DNA from 2 places in the Mesorhizobium sp. B2-6-4 genome. Region 1 is predicted to be linked to the other one. Evidence: predicted binding sites of a transcription regulator. Region 1 holds the regulator's gene; the other holds the start of a gene.
The links. Region 1 encodes HrcA, which represses chaperone genes, less so after heat shock. Its sites were predicted from a motif close to GTTAGCACTCNCNNNNNGNGAGTGCTAAC; they were not measured.
Positions count from the first base shown of each region.

Region 2: FJ426_RS21545 (co-chaperone GroES) is a predicted target of HrcA. The motif match lies at 1,895-1,923, and genes of this name have one in related genera.

Region 1 is NZ_VFUE01000002.1:149,017-166,976, forward strand. Features, by position in the region: gene FJ426_RS03145 (Rrf2 family transcriptional regulator) at 1-273, shown strand, start outside; gene FJ426_RS03150 (FAD/NAD(P)-binding protein) at 299-1,639, shown strand; gene FJ426_RS03155 (pyridoxal-phosphate dependent enzyme) at 1,848-3,305, shown strand; gene FJ426_RS03160 (PLP-dependent aspartate aminotransferase family protein) at 3,302-4,471, shown strand; gene FJ426_RS03165 (GlxA family transcriptional regulator) at 4,755-5,720, shown strand; gene FJ426_RS03170 (Xaa-Pro peptidase family protein) at 6,033-7,337, shown strand; gene FJ426_RS03175 (isochorismatase family protein) at 7,453-8,133, shown strand; gene FJ426_RS03180 (alpha/beta hydrolase) at 8,168-9,124, shown strand; gene FJ426_RS03185 (YraN family protein) at 9,143-9,520, opposite strand; gene rsmI (16S rRNA (cytidine(1402)-2'-O)-methyltransferase) at 9,513-10,424, opposite strand; gene FJ426_RS03195 (EamA family transporter) at 10,840-11,274, opposite strand; gene hemW (radical SAM family heme chaperone HemW) at 11,372-12,550, opposite strand; gene rdgB (RdgB/HAM1 family non-canonical purine NTP pyrophosphatase) at 12,547-13,209, opposite strand; gene FJ426_RS03210 (VOC family protein) at 13,209-13,619, opposite strand; gene rph (ribonuclease PH) at 13,803-14,519, opposite strand; gene hrcA (heat-inducible transcriptional repressor HrcA) at 14,751-15,863, shown strand; gene FJ426_RS03230 (hypothetical protein) at 15,901-16,095, shown strand; gene FJ426_RS03235 (sorbosone dehydrogenase family protein) at 16,221-17,591, shown strand; gene FJ426_RS03240 (LysE family translocator) at 17,721-17,960, shown strand, end outside.
Region 2 is NZ_VFUE01000016.1:1,099-5,256, forward strand. Features, by position in the region: gene FJ426_RS21525 (Hsp20 family protein) at 1-393, opposite strand, end outside; gene FJ426_RS21530 (DUF982 domain-containing protein) at 660-977, shown strand; gene FJ426_RS21535 (usg protein) at 1,101-1,379, opposite strand; gene FJ426_RS21540 (hypothetical protein) at 1,403-1,744, opposite strand; gene FJ426_RS21545 (co-chaperone GroES) at 2,081-2,395, shown strand; gene groL (chaperonin GroEL) at 2,453-4,084, shown strand; gene FJ426_RS21555 (hypothetical protein) at 4,157-4,158, shown strand, end outside.

The DNA.
Region 1 (17,960 bases):
AGGGTCGGCCATGTCGTGCGTGTGCTCGACGGCCCGCTGGCGCCGATCCCTTGCGCCAGCCGTACCCAATACCAGCGCTGCGAAGACTGTAACGAGGCGACATGCCAGGTTCGACATCTGATGCTGGAAGTCCGGCAAGCGATCGCCGAGGTGCTCGACCAGCGCAGCCTCGCCGAGATGCGCGACATCGGCCTCGACGACCTTGGGGTCGCAAGGGGCCTCGACGACCTCTCGGTCGCGAGCGACGATCTGCCGGTTGCGGTGAAGGCCTGACGCCGGCGCGTCGCACGGGGCTGGCATGAGCGGCCGCGGCAACTCGATCATCATCGTCGGCGGCGGCGCCAGCGGGGTCGTGCTCGCCGCGCATCTGCTGAGACAGCCCAATCCCGACCTTCGCGTCACGCTGGTCGAGAAGCGCCCGCATTTCGGCCAGGGCATCGCCTATTCCACATTGCTCTCCGCGCATGTGCTGAACGTCAGCGCCGCCGGTATGAGCGCCTATGCCGACGATCCCGGCAATTTCTGGCGCTGGCTGCTGGAACGCGACCTGGCAACGCCCGAGCAGGCGCCGGTCTACGCGCCGCGCAGCATCTATGCCCGCTATCTCGGCGAATTGCTGGACGATCTCGAGGCGCGCGAGAGGGAGACCGGACGCCTCCGGCTGATCCATGAGGAAAGCCTGTCGATCTCGCCCACGGCCTCGGGGGTGGAAGTGGCGCTCGCCAACGGCACCAGCGTCGTCGCCCATCTGGCGGTGCTCGCCACCGGCCATGACGAGGTGCCGGCCATGGGGCAAGGCCATGCGGTTCGGATGGGGTCTGAGGCCGACACCGCGCTCGATCCCGACCGGAGCGTCATGGTGCTGGGAACGGGCCTCAGCATGGTCGACGCGTTCCTCGCCCTCGAACAGCGCGGCCACCGCGCCGAGATCGTCGCGGTGTCGCGGCGCGGCCTGCTGCCCTCGCCGCACCGCAAGGGCAATCCGATCAAGCTCGACGTCGCCGATATCCCGCTCGGCACCCAGCTTTCCTATTTCGTCGGCTGGTTCCGCGACCTGATCCGGGAAAACCAGAAGGCCGGCATCGACTGGCGCGACGTCGTCGACGGCCTGCGTCCGTTCAACCAGAAGATCTGGCAGAACTGGCCGGCCTCCGCCAAGCGTCGTTTCGTCGAGCACACCAAGGCGTGGTGGGACATCCACCGCCACCGCATGGCGCCCGAGGTCCATGCCCGCGTCACGCAAGCCGTGCAGTCCGGCCGCATCCGCCTCGTCGCTGGCCGTGTCGTCGACATCGCGGCGGGCGGCGAGTTCACGGTCCAGGTCCAGTCGCGCCACACCAAGCGGCTGGAGAGGTTCGAGGTCGCCCGCATCTATGATTGCTCCGGTATCGTCAGGGACATCTCGGCCTCGTCGAACAGCGTGGTGCGCTCGCTGGTCGACCGCGGGCTGGCGCGGCCGGATCCGCTGCGCATCGGCCTCGACGTGACGGCCAATTGCGAGATCATCGCCGGCGACGGCACGGTGTCCAGGAAAATCCTCGCCGTCGGCCCGCTGACCAGAGGCACCTTCTTCGAGATCGACGCCATTCCGGATATTCGCGTCCAGTGTGCGAGGCTGAGCAAGCAGCTGCTGGGGTAGCGTGTTGGCGTCGGCGTTCTACGGCAGGCCAGAGGGGGCGTGCCCCACAAGCCTGCGGGCGATTTGCACGACGGAGCCGCCCCGGAATTTCATTCTCCATCTAGCCGGTCGATTGGCACGATCTATCTTCTTTCCCACTGCAAAGGGCTGGAAAAGAGGATACGCTGCCGCCCTGCCCGAAGCGGCCGCTTGATCATGGAGCATCGATATGAGCAGGCACAAGATCGCGCCCTCGGATAGCGCCCCTTTGGAAAACGCCGCTTCGGAAAACGCACTGTCGCGCCTGCGGCCGCCTTACGGATCGGTGCTCGACCTGATCGGCCAGACCCCCGTGGTCGAACTGACCCAATTCGACACCGGCAAGTGCCGGCTGTTCATCAAGCTCGAAAGCCAGAATCCCGGCGGCTCGATCAAGGACCGTATCGCGCTGTCGATGATCGCGGCGGCCGAGAAGGAGGGCAGGCTGAAGCCAGGCGGCACGATTGTCGAGGCGACGGCCGGCAATACGGGCCTGGGGCTGGCCCAGGTCGGCATCCCCAAGGGCTACCGCATCATCCTGGTCGTGCCCGACAAGATGTCGCGCGAGAAGATCCAGCACCTGCGCGCACTGGGCGCGGAAGTGCGCATGACGCGCTCCGATGTCGGCAAGGGCCACCCCGAATATTATCAGGACATGGCCGAAAAAATCGCGGCCGAGCTGCCCGGCGCTTTCTACGCCAACCAGTTCGCCAATCCGGCCAACCCTGAGGCGCACGAAACCACCACCGGTCCGGAAATCTTTTCGCAGCTCGACGGCGATGTCGACGCGGTGGTGGTCGGCGTCGGCTCCGGCGGCACGCTGACCGGCCTTGGCCGGTTCTTCGCCAAGGCATCGCCGAAGACGGAAATGGTGCTGGCCGATCCGGTCGGCTCGGTGCTGGCGCCGCTGATCAAGACCGGCAAGATGGTGGAGGCCGGCAGCTGGACTGTGGAAGGCATCGGCGAGGACTTCGTGCCGCCCAATGCCGAGCTGTCGCTGGTCAAGAAGGCCTATTCCATATCGGACAAGCAGAGCATGCTGGCGGTGCGCGATCTCCTGTCCCGGGAAGGCATCCTGGCCGGCTCGTCTTCGGGCACGCTGCTGTCGGCCGCCTTGCGCTATTGCCGCGAGCAGACGTCGCCCAAGCGCGTCGTCACCTTCGTCTGCGACAGCGGCAACAAATATCTGTCGAAAGTCTTCGACGATTTCTGGCTGGCCGAGCAGGGGCTGGCCGAGCACGAGCAGCATGGCGACCTGCGCGACCTGGTGATGCGCACGCACCGCACCGGCGACACCGTCTATGTCGGTCCGGACGAGAGCCTGCTCAACGCCTATGGCCGCATGCGCCGCTCCGATGTCTCGCAGCTGCCGGTGCTCGACGACGGCAAGCTGGTCGGCATCGTCGACGAAAGCGACATTCTGGCCAAGGTCGACGGCCCCTATGAGGGCCGCTGGGAGCGCTTCAACGCGCCGGTACGCACGGCGATGACCTCCAATCTGCATACTTTGCAGGCCAGCCAGACGCTGGACGCGCTGCTGCCGGTATTCGACCGCAACGAGGTCGCCATCATCTTCGACGGCGACGAGTTCGTCGGCCTGATAACCCGCATCGACCTGATCAACCATTTGAGGCGCCGTGCACGATGACCGCATCCGGAAAGAACCGCCTGGCCTTCTCCACCCGCACCATCCATGGCGGCCAGAGCCACGATCCCCTGACCGGAGCGGTGATGGTGCCGATTTACGCCACCTCGACCTATGGCCAGCAGTCGCCCGGCGTGCACAAGGGCTTTGAATATGCCCGGAGCCAGAATCCGACGCGCTTTGCCTTCGAGCGCGCGGTGGCCGATCTCGAAAGCGGCTCGGCTGCCTTCGCCTTCGCCTCCGGGCTGGCGGCGATCGCCACCGTGCTGGAACTGCTCGATTCCGGCGCCCACATCGTCGCCACCGACGACATCTATGGCGGCTCCTTCCGCCTGATGGAGCGTGTGCGCAAGCGCTCCGCCGATCTCAAGGTGAGCTTCGTCGACTGCACCGACCTTGCGGTTATAGAGGCGGCAATCCGCCCGGAGACGAAAATGCTCTGGGTCGAGACGCCGACCAACCCGCTGCTGCGCATCGTCGATCTCGAAGGCGTCGCAGCCCTTGCAAGGCGCAAGGGCATCCTCTCGGTCGCCGACAACACATTCTGCAGCCCCTATTTGCAGCGGCCGCTGGAGCTCGGCATCGACGTCGTGGTGCATTCGACGACGAAGTACCTCAACGGCCATTCCGACATGGTCGGCGGCGTGGCTGTTGTCGGCGACAACAAGGATCTGGCCGATCGCCTGAAATTCCTGCAGAACGCCATCGGCGCCATTTCGGGCCCGTTCGACAGTTTTCTCGCCCTGCGCGGCCTCAAGACATTGGCGCTGAGGATGGAGCGGCACTCGTCGAACGGCCTCAAGATCGCGCAGTGGCTGGAAGCCCGCAAGGATGTGCGCCGGGTCATCTATCCCGGCCTCGCCAGCCATCCGCAGCATGCCGTTGCCGTCCAGCAGATGCATGCGTTCGGCGGCATGATATCAGCCGTGCTCGACCGCGACCTCGCCGGCACGAAACGCTTCCTCGAACGCACGCAATTGTTCACGCTGGCCGAAAGCCTCGGTGGCGTGGAGAGCCTGATCGAGCATCCGGCGCTGATGACGCATGGATCGATCCCGGCGGAGAAGCGCGAAGAGATCGGCATATCGGATTCGCTGGTGCGGCTGTCGGCGGGCATCGAGGATGGCGACGATCTGATCGCGGACCTGGAGCAGGCGCTGGGGGGCTGAGCGGCGGCGCTCCCGCTGAGACGAGCCAGTCTCCAAGCCAGCGCTGCCCCTTACCTGCCTGCCGGCATCCTCCCGTATAGTGACGGGGAGAGGGGCGCTGTGTCTCGATTTGCGCCAATTATCAACGGCGGCAAGAGGGAGCCGGGGTTGCGGTATCTCCCTTCTCCCCGTCACTATACGGAGAGAAGGTGCCGGCAGGCGGATGAGGGGCAGCGCCAACTTCGCAGAAAGCCAGCCACAACCCCGTTGACCCCAAATCCCATCTGCCCGAGATGTAGAGCCTATGGCCACGCGCGACACATCTCCAGACGCTCCCCTCACTTTCGCGGTGCTGGTCTTCCCCGGCTTTCCGATGATGGCGTTCAGCTCGGTCATCGAGCCGCTGCGCGCGACCAATGTGCTGGCGAAGCGGGAATGCTATCGCTGGATCATCGTCGGCGCTACCCAAGGCGCGGTCGAGGCCTCGAACGGCGTCGTCATCCAGCCGCGCTTCTATGCCGGGGATGCGCCGAAGGTCGACCGCATCGTCGTCTGCTCAGGCGGCGATGCCGATCATCTCGTCGCCGAGGATGCGGCAAGCTGGATCCGCCGCAGCTTGCGCAGTGGCGCCCATATCGGCGCGGTGGCGGACGCCGCCTTCTTCCTCGCCCGCGCCGGCCTGCTCGACGGCCATGCCTGCACCTTGCACTGGACCAGCCAGGCGGCCTTCACCGAGGCCTTTCCCAATGTCGAGCTGAGGCGCGACCTCTATGTCATCGACCGCAAGCGTTTCACCTCGGCGGGCGGCGTCGGCAGCCTCGACATGATGCTGGAGATCATCACCCGCGACTACGGCGCCGAGCTTGCGGCCGGCGTCGCCGAATGGTTCGTGCACAGCCAGCTGCGCTCCAGCGTCGACCGCAAGCTGATGCCGCTGCGCCTCCGTACCGGCGTGCGGAACGAGCTGGTGCTGTCGGCCATCGCCATCATGGAGGACGCTGTGGAGGAGCGGCTCGGCATGGCGGAGCTGACGGCCAGGCTCGGCGTCTCCTCCGATAAGCTCGAACGCTCCTTCCGCTCCGAACTCGCCATCTCGCCCAATGGCTACTATCGGCGGCTCAGGCTGAAACGCGCCGCCGATCTCCTGGCGCACTCGACGCTCGCCGTGCGCGACGTGGCGCTCGCCTGCGGCTTTGCCTCGATGTCGAGCTTCGCGCGCGCCTTTCGCGAGGAGCACGGCCATCCTCCGAAGCTGGCGCGACGGCATTAGAGGTCTTGCTGGCGCTGAGAGACGTCGCCCCCCTCTGTCCTGCCGGCCATCTCCCATACGAGGGTCCCTCAAGGGGGGAGATTGAACGTCACAACAGCTTTCGCCAATTTTCACCGAAGAAGCGACGAGGTCAAAGCTGCCAATCTCCCCACTTGAGGGGGAGATGCCCGGCAGGGCAGAAGGGGGGCGCTTGGCACCTGCATCTCTTATTACCCCAGCGGCATCTCGCACAACAAGCGCGGTTTTCCGCACAATCCCTCGTTATCTCCTGCGCCATGGTCTGATCTTGCAAACCACCCAAGGTCAGCCCCCATGAGCATCGTCGTATTCGACCCCGACAGCACTGAAGACGTCGACTTCAAGGACCGCATGCGCCACCCCGCGGCGGCCGATCCGGCGGGCGGCATGTGGCTGTCCGACACCGAGCCGTCCTTCATCGATGCCGACGCCCTTCGTAAAGGCCGGCTGGCCAAGCTGCGCGGTTGGATGCGCGAGGCCGGCTATGGCGGCGTGGTGCTGTTCGACCCCTACAACCAGCGCTACGCCACCGGCTCGCGCAACATGTTCGGCTATTTTCTGCGCAACTCGACCCGTTATTTCTTCATTCCGACCGAAGGGCCGATCGTGCTGTTCGAATATCCGCAGAGCTACCATGTCTCGATGGTGCTCGACACGATCGACGAGGCGCGTCCTTCCAAGCTCGTCTGGTCGTCGGTATCGGGCCGCGACGACGAGACCGCCGGTCCCTTCGCCGACGAGATCGCCGAACTCCTGAAGCAGCATGGCGGCGGCTCGATGAAACTCGGGCTCGACCGCTGCAGCCACTTGCAGGCGCTGGCGCTGGAGAAGCGCGGCTGCGAGGTCCGGGATTGCCAGGGCGAGATCCTGGCGGTGCGCGCGGTCAAGACGCCGGAGGAAGTCAAATGCCTGCAGGTGTCGATGGCCGGCGCGGAAGCCGCCGTCTATGCGGTGCGCGAGGCGATCAAGCCCGGCGTTTCCGAGAACGAGCTGTTCGCCATCATGTATGGCGAGGTCATCCGCCAGGGCGGCGAGTTCATCGAGACGCGGCTGTTGACGTCCGGCCAGCGCACCAATCCCTGGTTCAACGAGGCCAGCGGGCGAAAAATCCGGCCAGGCGAGTTGCTGGCGCTCGATACCGACACGATCGGCTGCTATGGCTATTATTCGGATTTCTCGCGCACCTTCCGCTGCGGGCCCGGCAAGCCGACCCCCTATCAGAAATCGCTCTACCGCATGGCGCACGACCAGGTTCAGCACAATATCTCGATCGTGAAGCCGGGCATGGCTTTCCGCGAGATCGCCGAAAAGGCGTGGAAGATCCCCGACCGCTTCGTCGACCAGCGCTACACCTCGGTCATGCACGGCGTCGGCATGCATGGCGAGACGCCCTTCATCGCGCACGCCATGGACTACGAGACCTATGGCCGCGACGGCCATATCGTGCCAGGCATGGTGGTGAGCGTGGAAAGCTATATTGGCGAGAAGGGCGGCCGCGAGGGCGTCAAGCTGGAGGATGAAATCCTGATCACCGAGACCGGCACCGAGCTCCTGTCGCGCTTCCCCTATGAGGATGAGTTTCTGGAGAAACAGGTTTGACATCCACTGCCCGCCTCGGCGACGCATCGCAGCTGAAGAACGAGCGCCTCATTCCTTGGCGCCCCCCTCTGTCCCTCCAGCGTTTGGAAGTATCTTGGGGGCCAGGCGCATCCGCATGAAAAGCCCTATCTCCGTCAAGCGCGGCACCGTGGCCGCTGTCTTCATCGACCTGCAGGAAGAGCACCGGCAGGACCCGCGCTACCTGGTCGAGGGTTTTGACAAGATTCTCGCCAACGTCCAGCGGCTGCAGGCGGCGGCGCGGCAGAACAATGTGCCGCTCTATCACTGGGCCTACATTGTCGATCTCGACAAGCAGGAGCGGCCCTTTCACCCTGTTGGAACCGACGGCAAGTCGGCCTTCTCCGACAAGAGCGATCCGCTGACCGAGATCTGCCGTGAGGTGGCGCCTGCTGATGGCGAGGCGCTGCTGATCAAGGCCGAGGCCAGCGCCTTCCGCGCGGGACCGGCCGCCGATCGGCTCAAGGCTTCCGGCGTCGAATGGCTGGTCATATCTGGCGTGTGGACCGAGGCCTGCATCGATGCCACCGTGAAGGACGCCGTGGCGCGCGGCTTTCGCGTGCTGCTGGTCAAGGACGCCTGCGGCAGCGGCAGTGCCGCCATGCACCAGACCGCAATCCTCAACCTCGCCAACCGGCTCTATGGCGGCGCCGTCACCGACACCGACGGCGCCTGCCTGCTGCTGGCTGGCGAGAGCGTCGCCGTCTGGCAGGTCGAGGGCTCGGTGCCGCTGCGCTTCAGCTTTGAAAACGCGGCCAGGCTTTACAGCGAGCTTTGAGGCAATGCCTTCCGAAACCGTGGGCAGCACTGAAATGACCGGTCGCAGCAAATACGCGACGCGGCTCGACCCTGCGCTGTGGGCCTATATAGACGGCATCAACGCCTGGTATCCGCCCGAGACGATCGACCTGCCGATCGCCAAGCAGCGTGCGATCTATGACAGGATGTGCCGGGCGCTTCGCCAGCCCTATCCGCCGGGGGTGACGGCGAGCGACGACCTCATCGCCGCCCCCGGCCGGAACATCGCGGTGCGGCACTATGGGATGGCAGGCACGGCCGCGCGGGCCACGGTGCTTTATTACCATGGCGGCGGCTTCATCCTGGGCGGGCTCGACAGCCATGACGACATCTGCGCCGAGATCTGCGCCGGCACCGGCTTTGCCGTGCTCTCGGTCGACTATCGGCTGGCGCCCGAACATCTCCACCCCGCCGCCTTCGACGACGCTCTGGCCGCCTTCGAATGGGCGGCGGCTAGAGCGAACGGGCCACTGCTGCTGTCCGGCGAGAGCGCCGGCGGCAATCTGGCGGCGGCGGTCAGTCACGCGACGCGCGCTCGCGCGAAGAGGCCGACCGGCCAGGTGCTGATCTATCCCGGCCTCGGCGGCGACGAGACTGCCCGCTCCTACATCGAGCATGCCGAGGCGCCGCTTCTGTCGACCGGCGACGTCGCTTTCTACTGCCACGTCCGCTCGGCCAAGAGACAGGCGCCGGACGATCCGACCTTCTCGCCGCTGCGCGCCGCCGACTTCTCCGGCCTGCCGCCCACCATTGTCGTTACCGCCGAATGCGACCCGCTGTCGTCGGACGGCGAGGCCTATCGCGACCGCATCCTGGCCGCCGGCGGCAAAGCGAGCTGGCGCGAGGAGAAGCGCCTCGTGCACAGTTTCCTGCGCGCCCGCACCACCGTGCCGGCTGCCGCCGAGGCGTTCCGGCGCATAATCGCGGCGATCGCGGCACTTGGCGCGGGCGAATGGCCCGTCGAACACTGAACCCGAGCGACGCAGCCCTCAATTGCGCCCGTAAAACGCGTTCGGGACATGCACCGGCCAGCGCCATGGCAGCACGGCGATCATGTCGAACCGCATCGACAGCCTGCCGTAATCCGGCTGGCGCGACAGCCAGATGTCGGCGGCGCCTTCGATGCGGCGCTCCGATTCATGGGCGATCGCCTCCATCGCTTCCATCAGCGTGCGGCGCGCCTTGACCTCGACGAACAGCACCAGGTCTCCGCGCCGCGCGATCAGGTCGATCTCGCCGAAACGGGTGCGATGGCGGCGCGCCAGGATCCGGTAGCCTTTCAGCACCAGCGCCGCCGCCGCCAGCCATTCGCCGCGATGGCCGCGCCGGTAGGCCTTTTGACGGCTGGCGCTCGGGAGCCTAGCCACGGTCCTCTCCAGAGGCATCCCTGAGTTCCAGCAGCCGCCGGTAAAGCGCCTGCTTCTGGCCGCCGGTCATCTTCGCCGCTTCCGCCGCCGCCTTCGAAGCCGGCATTTCGGCGGCGAGCGACAACAGCATCCGGTCGATATCGGCCGGCTCGTCCGCCCTGGCTTCGGCCGGACCGACGCACACCACGATCTCGCCCTTCGGCGTATCGGCCGCCGCATAGTGGTCGGCCAGCGCCCGCAGCGTGCCGGTGCGCATCTCCTCGAAGGTCTTGGTCAATTCCCTGCCGATCGCTGCCTTGCGCTCGCCGCCAAGCGCCTCGACCATCGCGCCGAGAGACTCGGCCAGCCGGCGCGGCGATTCGAAGAAGATCAGCGTCGCCGGCACCGCTTTAAGCGCGTCCAGCCGCGCCAGCCGCTGCCCCGCCTTGACCGGCAGGAAGCCGGCGAACAGGAAGGCATCCGAAGGCAGGCCGGATGCGGTGAGCGCGGCAAGCGGCGCGGACGGACCGGGGATGGGCACGACGCGAATACCCTGGTCGAGCGCCTCGCCGACCAGCCGGTAGCCGGGATCGGAAACCAGCGGCGTGCCGGCATCCGAGATCAGCGCCACGCTCTGCCCCGACTGGAGCGCCGCTATCAATTTCGGCCCGGCCTCGCCGGCATTGTGCTCGTGATAGGCCGTGGTGCGGCGGCGGATGCCGTAGCGGTCGAGCAGCACGCGCGACACGCGCGTGTCCTCGCAGGCGACCATGTCGGCGGCGGCCAGCGTCTCAAGCGCGCGCAGCGTGATGTCGGCGAGATTGCCGATCGGCGTCGCCACCAGATAGAGCGCGGGTTCGAGCGGCCGGGCCGCGATCTCGGTCTGCCCGATCACATAGCTGCGCTTTCCCGTCTCGCCAGTCACCGGTGCCCTTCTCCGTCAGCGGCGCGCCCGCGTCCAGATGGAGCCGCGAAGGACGTTCCGAAATCATCCGCCCTGTTTGGCACGGCCCGCGCCGGGTTGCAAAAGCCGCTGTAATGCAAGGCGAGCGCCATTCCTTCGCCACAGTAGGGAACGAAACCGTCTTTCGCAGATTTAGCCCCTGATTCCCCCGGGAGGACAGGATGGACAGACTGATCATACAGGACGCTTTCGAGCCCTACTATGCAGGCCGCAAGCGCTTTGCCGCGCAAGGAGACGGGAAGCCGCCCGCCACCAGAGATCAAGCTACCCGACAACGAACCCGACAGCACGACGGAGCACTGACCGGACGATGCCCAATCGCTTCGATATTTTCATCACCCGTCTCGAAACCAAGAACGCCCGCCACGGCGCAGCACTACCCTCGATAAGCGACCAGCACCGCGCCCGCCGCGATAAGGGCGACGCCAAGCCAGTTCGCACCGGTGAGCCGCTCGCCGAGAAAGACCGCGCCAAACACCGCCACAAGCACGACGCTTAGCTTGTCGATGGGCGCCACCTGCACCGCATTGCCGATTTTCAGCGCGCGGAAATAGCAGAGCCACGAGGCTCCGGTCGCCAGTCCCGACAGGCTAAGGAAAAGCCAGGTCTTCCCGGAGATCGAGGCCCACGATTGGAATTGGCCGCTGGCGGCGAGGATCGCCGCAAGCACGACCAGGATGATGGCTGTCCGGATGAGGGTGGCGAAATCGGAATTGATGGTCTCGATGCCGACCTTGGCAAAGATCGCCGTCAGTGCCGCGAAAGTCGCCGACAACAGCGCCCAGAATTGCCAGGAAAGCGTCAGGTTCATTCGGATAGCCTCACCGGTCGGGTCTCAACTCAGATACCGCGAAACAGCTGCCTCAGAAGCGTAATCTTGGCTTCGAGATTGGGAGCAGCATCCCCGCCTACCGCGCCAGATCGGCCACCACGGCGTCGAGCACGATCATGCCGGCGGGCGTGGCGCGCAGGCGGGCGTTGCCGATCGGCGCCACCAGCCCTTCGCCCTGCAGCACCGACAGCCGCGCGCTCGACAGGCCGCGCCCGGAAAACGCTTCGTAACGCGACAGGTCGATGCCTTCCGCCAGCCTCAGTCCCATCAGCAGGAACTCGTCAGCCTCTTCGGAGCGCGTCAGGGTCTCGCCGCCGGTGACGCCATGGCCCTTGGCCTCGACCAGATTGGCCCAGGTTTCCGGCATCCTCTCCGCGATGGTCACGACGCGGTGGCCGTTCTCGACGAAGCGGCCATGCGCGCCGGGGCCGACGCCGACATATTCGCCATAGCGCCAGTAGGTCAGATTGTGCCGGCTTTCGGCACCCGGCCGGGCGTGGTTTGAGATCTCATACGCCGGCAAACTATGGGCTGATGTCACCTCTTGCGTCAGCGCATAAAGGTCGGCGGCGTGGTCGTTGTCGGGGATGATGAATTTCTTCGCCGCGTGCAGCGCGTGGAACGGCGTGCCTTCCTCGATGGTCAGCTGATAGAGCGACAGATGGTCGGCGGCGTGGCCGATCGCCTGTTCGAGCTCCGATGCCCAGGCCTCCGGCGTCTGGCCTGGCCGTGCGTAGATCAGGTCGAAGGAGAGCCTTGGGAATATCTCCCGCGCGAGCCCGATCGCGTGCAGCGCCTCGTCCACATTGTGCAGCCGGCCAAGGAAGCGCAGATCCTTGTCGTTCAGCGCCTGCACGCCGAGCGAGACCCGGTTGACGCCCGCCGCGCGATAGCCGCGAAAGCGTTCGGCTTCGACCGAGGAGGGATTGGCCTCCAGCGTCACCTCGATGCCGTCGGGCACCGTCCAGTTCTTCGCCACGGCGTCCAGGACCCTGGCCACCGTTTCCGGCTTCATCAACGACGGCGTGCCGCCGCCGAGAAAGATGCTGGTCACCTCGCGTGGGCCGGTGCGCTGGCGCATCGTCGCCAGTTCCGCCTCGAAGGCGGCGGCAAAGCGCTCCTGGTCGACCGGCTGGTGGCGGACATGGCTGTTGAAGTCGCAATAGGGGCATTTGGCCGCGCAGAACGGCCAATGCACATAGACGCCGAAACCGGGGCTGCGGTCGAGCGGCATGGTGGCGCCGGGCCTGATCATGCCGAACCTGACCTGGCCAGACCCAATCGGGCTTGGGCGAATTTCTGGAAGGCGCGGGCGCGGTGCGACAGCGCCGTGGCCTGGCCGGGTTTCCAGCCGTGTTTTTCCTCGGCACTCATCTCGCCGAAGGTCTTTTTGAAGCCGTCGGGCAGGAACACCGGGTCGTAGCCGAATCCGAGCTCGCCGCGCGGCGGCCAGACCAGCGTGCCTTCGGCCTCGCCGCGGTAATATTCGGCCTCGCCATCGGGAAAGGCGAGGCAGATGACGGCGACGAAGCGACCCTTGCGCTGCTCGGCCGAGGCGGCGCCGACTTCCTGCAGCGCCACTTCGGTGCGCTGCATGGCGATGCCGAAATCCCTGCTGCCATCAGGCGTTTCGGCCCAGTTGGCGGTGTAGACGCCGGGCGCGCCGTCAAGCGCGTCGACGCACAGGCCCGAATCGTCCGACAGCGCCGGCAGGCCCGTCGCCTTGGCCGCGGCGAAGGCCTTGATATAGGCATTCTCCTGGAAGGTGGTGCCGGTCTCTTCGGGTTCGGGCAAGCCATAGTCCTTCGCCGATTTCGCCTCGAATCCGAATGGCGCCATCAGATCGGCGAATTCGCGCAGCTTGCCTTCATTGTGGCTGGCGACGACGATCTTTTTTCCATCGAGAGAATGCATCAAAGTCCCCAGATTCTCGGCTCGGCGAATTCGATCGAATTGCCGGAAGGATCGCGGATATAAAGCGAGCGGCCGCCTTGCGGCCATTCGAATTCGCTTTCGATGGCGATGTTCTTCGCCTTCAGATGGGATTTCCAGCGGCTGATTTCATCGGCGGTCGCCGCAAAGCAGAGATGGCCTTCGCCTGATGTGCCGTGCGGCGGCACTTTCAGCCTCGCGTCGGGCGCGGGCGGGACCTTGGTCGCCTCGGCGTTGAAGATCAGCAGCACGCCGGCTCCGCAACGGAAGAAGAGATGGCGGCCCTCGATCTTGCCGAGAGGAGTGAGGCCGAGGATGTCGGTGTAGAAGGCTTCGGCTTCGGCGAGGTCTTTGACATAAAGAGCGGATTCAAGAATGGCAGAGGGGATCACGAGGCACCCCCCTCTGGCCTGCCGGCCATCTCCCCCGCAAGGGGGGAGATGGGCGGCGTGAGCGCCGGCTCATGATGTTCTATGCTGATTATTGGCGAAGTTCTAGACAACAGCCGATCTCCCCCTTTGCGGGGGAGATGCCCGGCAGGGCAGAGGGGGGTGCCCAAGCTCCGCATGAATAAACTACGCCACCGCCATCTGCTGCAAACTCACCAGCCTCTGGATGCCTTTCTTGGCCAGGCCCATCAGCTCGGCGAACTGCCCTTCCGAAAAGGGCTCGCCCTCGGCCGTGCCCTGGATCTCGACGATGCCGCCCTTGCCGGTCATCACGAAATTGGCGTCGGTGCCGGCGGAGGAATCCTCGATATAGTCGAGGTCGATGACCGGCTGGCCGTCATGGATGCCGCAGGAAATCGCCGCGACATGGTCCTTCAGCACCTTGGCGACGCTCACCATCTGCCGGGCCTCCATCCAGCGCAGGCAATCGTAGAGCGCCACCCAGCCGCCGGTGATCGAGGCGGTGCGGGTGCCGCCATCGGCCTGGATGACGTCGCAGTCGACGGTGATCTGCTGCTCGCCCAGCGCCTGCAGGTCGACCACGGCGCGCAGCGAGCGGCCGATCAGCCTCTGGATCTCCAGCGTGCGCCCGCCCTGCTTGCCGGCGGAGGCCTCGCGGCGCATGCGCTCGCCTGTCGAGCGCGGCAGCATGCCGTATTCGGCCGTCACCCAGCCTTTCCCGGAATTGCGCATCCAGCCCGGCACTTTTTCCTCCAGGCTTGCCGTGCACAAGACATGCGTGTCGCCGAACTTCACCAGGCACGAGCCTTCGGCATGTTTGGAGACGCCGCGCTCGAAGGAGATGGCGCGCATTTCGTCGAACTGGCGTTTGGAGGGGCGCATTCGGCCTGCTTTCTTGTCAGCTTTTTTGAATCTTGGCCGGCTTTTAGACGCATGCGGGGCACGGCGTAAAGGAAAATGGACCGGCGGCCGCAAACGCGGCGACACCGGGGCGATCGCGCAACACGACACCGGGGTGATCGCAAGTGCGACACCGGCTGATCGCGCAACGCGACACCGGGTTGCGCGCAGCGCCGCGAAGTCTATATCCTTGAACCGGAGGTTATGGCCGCAATGACCAAGGCAGTCGATCCCGCTTCGCAGTCGCTCGCTCTTCACGCGCCGGCACTTCAGGCGCCCGCACTTCAGGCGCTCGACATGCGTTCGCGCGACATCTTCCGGCGTATCGTCGATTCCTATCTGAGGGACGGCGAGCCCGTGGGATCGCGCAGCCTGTCGCGCATCCTGCCGTCCTCGCTGTCGCCCGCCACCATCCGCAACGTGATGAGCGATCTCGAACATCTCGGCCTGATCTACGCGCCGCACATCTCGGCCGGTCGCCTGCCGACGCAGGCCGGCCTGCGCTTCTTCGTCGACGCCTTCATGGAATTGGGCGACCTCTCCGACGAGGAGCGGCGCAGCATCGAGGCGCAGGTGCGCGCCTCCGGCTCGGGCGCCACGCTGGAACACATGCTGACCGAGGCCAGCCAGATGCTGTCGGGCATGTCGCGCGGCGCCGGCCTGGTGCTGGCCGCCAAGAACGAGGTGGCGCTCAAGCACATCGAGTTCATCCAGCTCGAGCCCACCAAGGCGCTGACCGTGATGGTGTCGCAGAACGGCGACGTCGAGAACCGGGTCATCGATCTGCCGGCCGGCATCACCGTCTCGCAATTGCACGAGGCCTCGAATTTTCTCAACGCCCATATTCGCGGCCGTACGCTGGCCGAGGCGCGGGCGGAGGTCGAGCGTATCAAGGAAGAGACAAGGGCAGCGCTCGACACGCTGTCGCAGGACCTGGTGGAGAAAGGGCTGGCGGTGTGGGCCGGCGCGGAAAGCGGCCTGCCGGCGCGCCTGATCGTGCGCGGCCGCGCCAATCTGCTCGAAAACGTCACCGCCCAGGCCGACATCGAACTCCTGCGCCACCTGTTCGAGGACATGGAGACGCAGGACGGGCTGATCCAGCTGCTCGACCTCGCCGAGGCGGGACCGGGCGTGCGCATCTTCATCGGCTCGGAAAACAAGCTTTTCTCGCTCTCCGGCTCGTCGCTGGTCGTGGCGCCTTACCGCGACAAGGACGCTCGCGTCGTCGGCGCGCTCGGAGTCATCGGCCCGACCCGGCTCAACTACGCCCGCATTGTCCCGATGGTCGACTATACGGCGCAGCTGATATCGCGCATGCTGCGCTGAGAGCTGGGATCGATCCAGCCGGCCGAGGAGAGAAAAGATGGCGCTGGAATCGTTCAAGGCCCAGATCAGCCTGCTGCTGGAGGAGATGGTCAACCAGCCTGAGGATGTGCGCGAAGTGCAGGAGCAATTGCGCGAGAAGCTGCGCGAAATCCGCGCCATGGGCATGCCGCTGCCGGCCGACCTCGTCGAACTGGAAAAGAACCTCGACGCCGATCTCGACGCGGATAGCTGACCCGAATTCCTTCAACTCCCCGTGTCGTCCGGAACGACTGCCGAGCCCGCCCGTTCCCTTGATGCATGTGATCCTCGGTTTTGGGACAACGACATGCAGGAAGAAGCGAGAAGCTGGAGACTGGGATGATCAGACTTGCCGGCGCCGTGGCGATCCCCGCAGCCTTGCTCTTCGCCGCGACGGCATTGGCCCAGCAGGAAGAGCCGGTGCTCAAGGGCGCGGCCGCATTCGGTGACTGGCGGGCCGATGAGCCGGGCGTGCGCCGGCTGATCAGGCCGCAAGACCGGCCCCGGCCCTATGTCACCAGATCCGCCTCGAACAGCGCCGGTCCGGTGCAAAGGCCGCAAGGCGCCGAGCCGCGGCTGCCGGCCGGCTTTTCGGCGGAACTGATCGCTTCGGGCGTCGACAATCCGCGCGTCGTGCGCGTCGCGCCCAACGGCGACCTGTTCGTCGCCGACAGCGAGGCCAACCAGATCCGCGTCTACCGTCTGGGCGAGGGCAGCGCGAAACCTGTCAGGGACGGCGTCTTCGCCAGCAATCTCAACCAGCCCTACGGCATCGCCTTCTACCCGCCAGGGGACAACCCGCAATGGGTCTATGTCGCCAACAGCGACAGCATCGTGCGCTTTCCCTACCGCGATGGCGACCTGGAGGCCTCCGGCGAGCCGGAAACCGTCGTCCGCGATATTCCGGCCACTCATCACTGGACCCGCGACATCGCCTTCTCGCCGGACGGCAAGACGCTGTATCTCTCGGTCGGCTCCGGCTCGAACGCCGCCCAGGACATGGCAAGGAAACCGCGGGGCGGGCTCGACGCCTGGGCCAGGTCGAAGCCGCTCGGCGCCACCTGGGGCGCGGAGGAAGGCCGCGCCGACGTCAGGGCTTTCGACCCGGACGGTAGGAATGGGCGCATCGTCGCCACCGGCCTGCGCAACTGTTCGGGCATGGCCATCCAGCCGGCGGCGGGCGCGCTGTGGTGCGTGGTCAACGAGCGCGACGCGCTCGGCGACAACGTGCCGTTCGAATATGCGACCGAAGTGAAGGAAGGCGCCTTCTACGGCTGGCCCTGGTACTATATCGGCGACAATGAGGATCCGCGCCACAAGGGCGCGCGTCCCGACCTTGCCGGCAAGGTCACCGTCCCCGACATTCTGATGCAGGCGCATTCGGCGCCGCTCAACATCGCCTTCTACGACGGCAGGAATGTCCGCGCGGGATCCGGTTTTCCGGCCGAATACAGGGGCGACGCCTTCGTCGCCCTGCACGGTTCGTGGAACCGCGGCAACAGGACCGGCTACAAGGTGGTGCGGCTCAAGTTCAAGGACGGCAAGCCGACCGGCGAATATGAGGACTTCATGACCGGCTTCCTCACCTCCGGCGGCGAGGTCTGGGGCCGGCCTGTCGGCGTGGCGGTGGCGAGCGACGGCGCGCTGATCGTCACCGAGGACGGCAACGGCACCATCTGGCGCGTGACCTACGGCGACGGGCGGTCCTGATCCGCTTGGGAGGTCCCGGGCACGGGGCATGCCTGGTGCAACCAAATCCGGCTCCAGGCAATTCCCGCCCGCGAAACTCTGTGCGACAAGGCGCCGTCCCAGCAGTTTCGCGGACGCAAGGCTCGATCCATGACCCTCACCGGCTTCCTCGCCTACAGCGCCGCCCTCGGCTTGGCCGCGGCCATTCCCGGCCCCGGCATCACCGCGCTTGTGGCGCGCGCGCTCGGTTCCGGCTTCCGCTCGTCGCTGGCCATGTCCTTCGGCCTGATGCTCGGCGACCTCCTTTATCTCACCGCCGTGGTGCTTGGGCTTGCCTTTGTCGCGCAGACCTTCGGCCTGGTGTTCCTCGCCGTCAAATGGGCCGGCGTC
Region 2 (4,158 bases), on a different contig from region 1:
TTTCATCTCTTCGGGAATCTCACGCTGAAGATCGACGGTCAGGAGACCGTTGACGAGGCCGGCGCCGGTCACCTTCACATGGTCGGCAAGTTCGAAGCGTCGCTCAAACGGCCGTCCGGCGATGCCGCGATGCAGGTATTCGCCATTGTCCTCTCCGGCACGCTCGCCGGCGATGACGAGCATGTTGGGTTCATGCACGATGCTCAATTCGTCTTGACCGAAGCCGGCTACCGCCATGGTGATGCGGTAGGCGTCGTCACCGGTCCTGGAGATGTCGTAGGGCGGCCAGTTGTCGACGTTCGCCGTGCGGCTGGCATTCTCCAGCAGGTCGAAAATGCGGTCGAAGCCTATGCTCGACCGATAGAGCGGTGAAAAGTCGAAAGCGGTTCTCATAGCCACATCCTCCTTCGCTGAGCAACATGGGTACGAGGAGTGCCAAGGATCGGCACTCCTTGACCTGCCGGCCCTTCCGGCGCCGGCGGAATCGATCTGGGAACTGACGGGCGTGGCGTCAAGAGGCCTGATCGAACGTCTCGTCGAAATTCCGGCGGCTCTTGACGCGGCCTGAACGGCTGACCATCTCGATCACGGATGGACGGTCGCCGGTGACGCCATCCGATTGCTTACTCGCAAAAAGACGTCAAAAAACGGAGGAAGTGATGAACGATATTCGGTTTCCTCAGCCGATTACCCTCGAATTATCGGATGCCCCACGCAAGGTCGCCAGCAGCTTCGAGGCTCTGGAATGCCTGGATCAACAATGGCCGAAATGGGCGCGCGGACCAAGCTGGCGCGCCGCCGGTCGCGCATGCCGTGATGCGCTGGATGGCTGGCGCAGCGGGCGTGCTGCCTACAAGGCTTTCTTGAAGGCGGCCAAGCGAGCCGGCCTGACGAGGGGCCGCTCCCCTTCGCCCCAGCAATTCCGTTCCGCGGCGATGTCAACGACGGCCCAGCCGATGGCTGTCAGAGCAGGATGACACGAATCCCATCACTCATCCTGCTCGGAAGCTCTGACTTTAGGTATGCTCAATCGAGCCTTTGAGCGCGCCGCGTTGCAGGCGACGCGCTTCAGGTTTTTTGATCCGCTCAATGTGATCCGCTCAATGGATGGCAACGATGCCGTCAACGGCGCGCCATTCCGACGGTGTGATTAGACGATGGTGTGCGACGCGCACGGAATGCAGCGCGCCGTCCAGTTCGCTTTCCCAATAGCCAAGGAAGCCCTTCAGCTCCGGAAAATCGGGAGCGAGGTCGTATTCCTGCCAGACATAGAGCTGCAGCAGGTTGGGGTAGTCAGGCATATAATAGTGAATCTCGGCCGTGGTCAGGCCGTAGCCATCCATCTGCAGGCGGAATTCTCTGCTGACCGCAGTCACCATATGTTTCTCCTTTCGCTGACGACCTATGCATTCATCCTGGCGAAGTCGTGCCGGAATTCGTCCGGCGTGGACCGCGGCGCCGGCACGTCGATGTCGAGCTTGCATAGGGCCTCCATGATGTGGTCGAAGCAAACCGGCCGCTCGACTCCCGGCGGCAGGCGCAGTTCCGGCATCGACTCCACCGCGCAGGCATCCGAGGCCCAAGACGACAGGATCGCCCGCTTTTCCCAGAGGTCGAGCGCGTCGTCTTCCAATACCTCGTCAGGATGTTTGAAGTGCCTCGCCGGCGAAAGCAGCCGGTCAAGCGAGGTGTCGGGCGTGTCAGTCAGGGAAGGCATGATCGGCGAAAATTTATGTCGGTCCATCGCTGTCCTCCGTCTGCAAAAACTCCTCGATAGCGTCCAGTTTCCGGCTGTGCTTCGGCAGCGCCGGCCAGGATAATCTTGTTAGCTCTTCACCAAAATTCAAGCGGTGAAATCGTCGACCTGGCGAGAATCCCCGCATGATAACAACGCGTTGGCACTCTCATGCGACGAGCGCCAAAATTTTTGCGCCAACCTCTTGAAACCGGAAAATTCCAAAACTAGCTCGATATGCGCGCGCGATGCCTGAACAAGGGTCGCGGCACCTCGTGCCGGGCCGATATTGCCGGTCCGGCGCGGAGGAACCTCAAAAACTGTTTGTCCTTGAAGGAGAACGACATGACGTTCCGCCCATTGCACGACCGTATCCTGGTCCGCCGCATCGAAGCCGAGGAGAAAACGGCTGGCGGCATTATCATTCCCGACACAGCCAAGGAAAAGCCGCAGGAAGGCGAGGTGATCGCCGCTGGCCCGGGTGCCCGCAACGAAGCCGGGCAGCTACAGCCGCTCGACGTCAAGGTGGGTGACCGCATTCTGTTCGGCAAATGGTCCGGCACCGAGATCAAGCTCGGCGGCCAAGACCTGATCATCATGAAGGAAAGCGATGTGATGGGCGTGATCGAGCAGACCGCGACCGTGAAGAAGGCCGCCTGACGGCTTCTTGCCAAGTTACCAGTCAACGAAAGCTGCCTAAATTGAAGGAGTGATCCAATGGCTGCCAAGGAAGTGAAATTCCATACCGAAGCCCGCGAGAAGATGCTGCGCGGCGTCGACATTCTGGCCAATGCGGTGAAGGTGACGCTCGGTCCCAAAGGCCGCAACGTCGTTATCGACAAATCCTTCGGCGCGCCGCGCATCACCAAGGATGGTGTGACGGTGGCCAAGGAGATCGAACTGGAAGACAAGTTCGAAAACATGGGCGCGCAGATGGTGCGCGAAGTCGCTTCGAAGACCAACGACATCGCCGGCGACGGCACCACGACCGCGACCGTTCTTGCCCAAGCCATCGTCAAGGAAGGCGCCAAGGCCGTCGCCTCGGGCATGAATCCGATGGATTTGAAACGCGGCATCGACAAGGCCGTGGAGGCGGTCGTTGCCGAACTGAAGGCCAACGCTCGCAAGGTGACGAAAAACGACGAGATCGCCCAGGTCGGCACCATTTCGGCCAACGGCGATCCCGAGATCGGCCGGTTCCTCGCCGAGGCGATGGAGAAGGTCGGCAATGAAGGTGTCATCACGGTGGAGGAGGCCAAGACCGCCGAGACCGAACTGGAGGTGGTCGAAGGCATGCAGTTCGACCGCGGCTATCTCAGCCCGTACTTCATCACCAACCAGGACAAGATGCGCGTCGAACTTGAAGAGCCCTATGTGCTGATCCACGAGAAGAAACTGTCCAACCTGCAAGCCATGCTCCCCGTCCTCGAGGCGGTCGTGCAGTCGGGCAAGCCGCTGCTGATCATCGCCGAGGACGTGGAAGGGGAGGCGCTCGCCACGCTGGTCGTGAACAAATTGCGCGGCGGCCTGAAGGTTGCGGCCGTCAAGGCGCCCGGCTTCGGTGATCGCCGCAAGGCGATGCTGGAGGATATCGCCATCCTCACCGGCGGCACGGCGATCAGCGAGGATCTCGGCATCAAGCTCGAAAACGTCACGCTGCAGATGCTGGGCCGCGCCAAGAAGGTGGTGATCGAAAAAGAAAACACCACCATCGTCGACGGCGTTGGCCGCAAGGAAGAGATCCAGGGCCGCATCGCCCAGATCAAAGCGCAGATCGAGGAGACCACCTCCGACTACGACCGCGAGAAACTGCAGGAGCGGCTGGCGAAGCTCGCCGGTGGCGTCGCCGTCATCCGTGTCGGCGGTTCGACGGAAGTCGAGGTGAAGGAGCGCAAGGACCGTGTCGACGACGCGCTGCATGCGACCCGTGCGGCGGTCGAGGAAGGCGTACTCCCGGGCGGCGGCGTCGCGCTGCTCCGGGCCGCCAAGGCGCTCGATGCCTTGCCGATCGACAATGCCGACCAGAGGACCGGTGTCGAGATCGTGCGGCGTGCGATCGAGACCCCGGTGCGCCAGATCGCGGAGAACGCCGGCGCCGAGGGCTCGATCATCGTCGGCAAGCTGCGTGAGAAGAGCGAGTTCGGCTGGGGCTGGAACGCCCAGACCAACGAGTTCGGCGATCTCTACGGCCAAGGCGTCATCGATCCGGCAAAGGTCGTGCGCACCGCGCTTCAGGACGCCGCTTCCGTCGCTGGCCTGCTGGTCACCACCGAGGCGATGGTGGCCGAGAAGCCAAAGAAGGAGGCCGCGACCCCTGCCATGCCCGCCGGCGCGGGCATGGACTTCTAGGACGCTGGGAGGCCGCCCGCTCCCACAAGTGGGAGCGGGCGCTTCCCGGGGAAAGTTTGGAGAGAGACCACTAT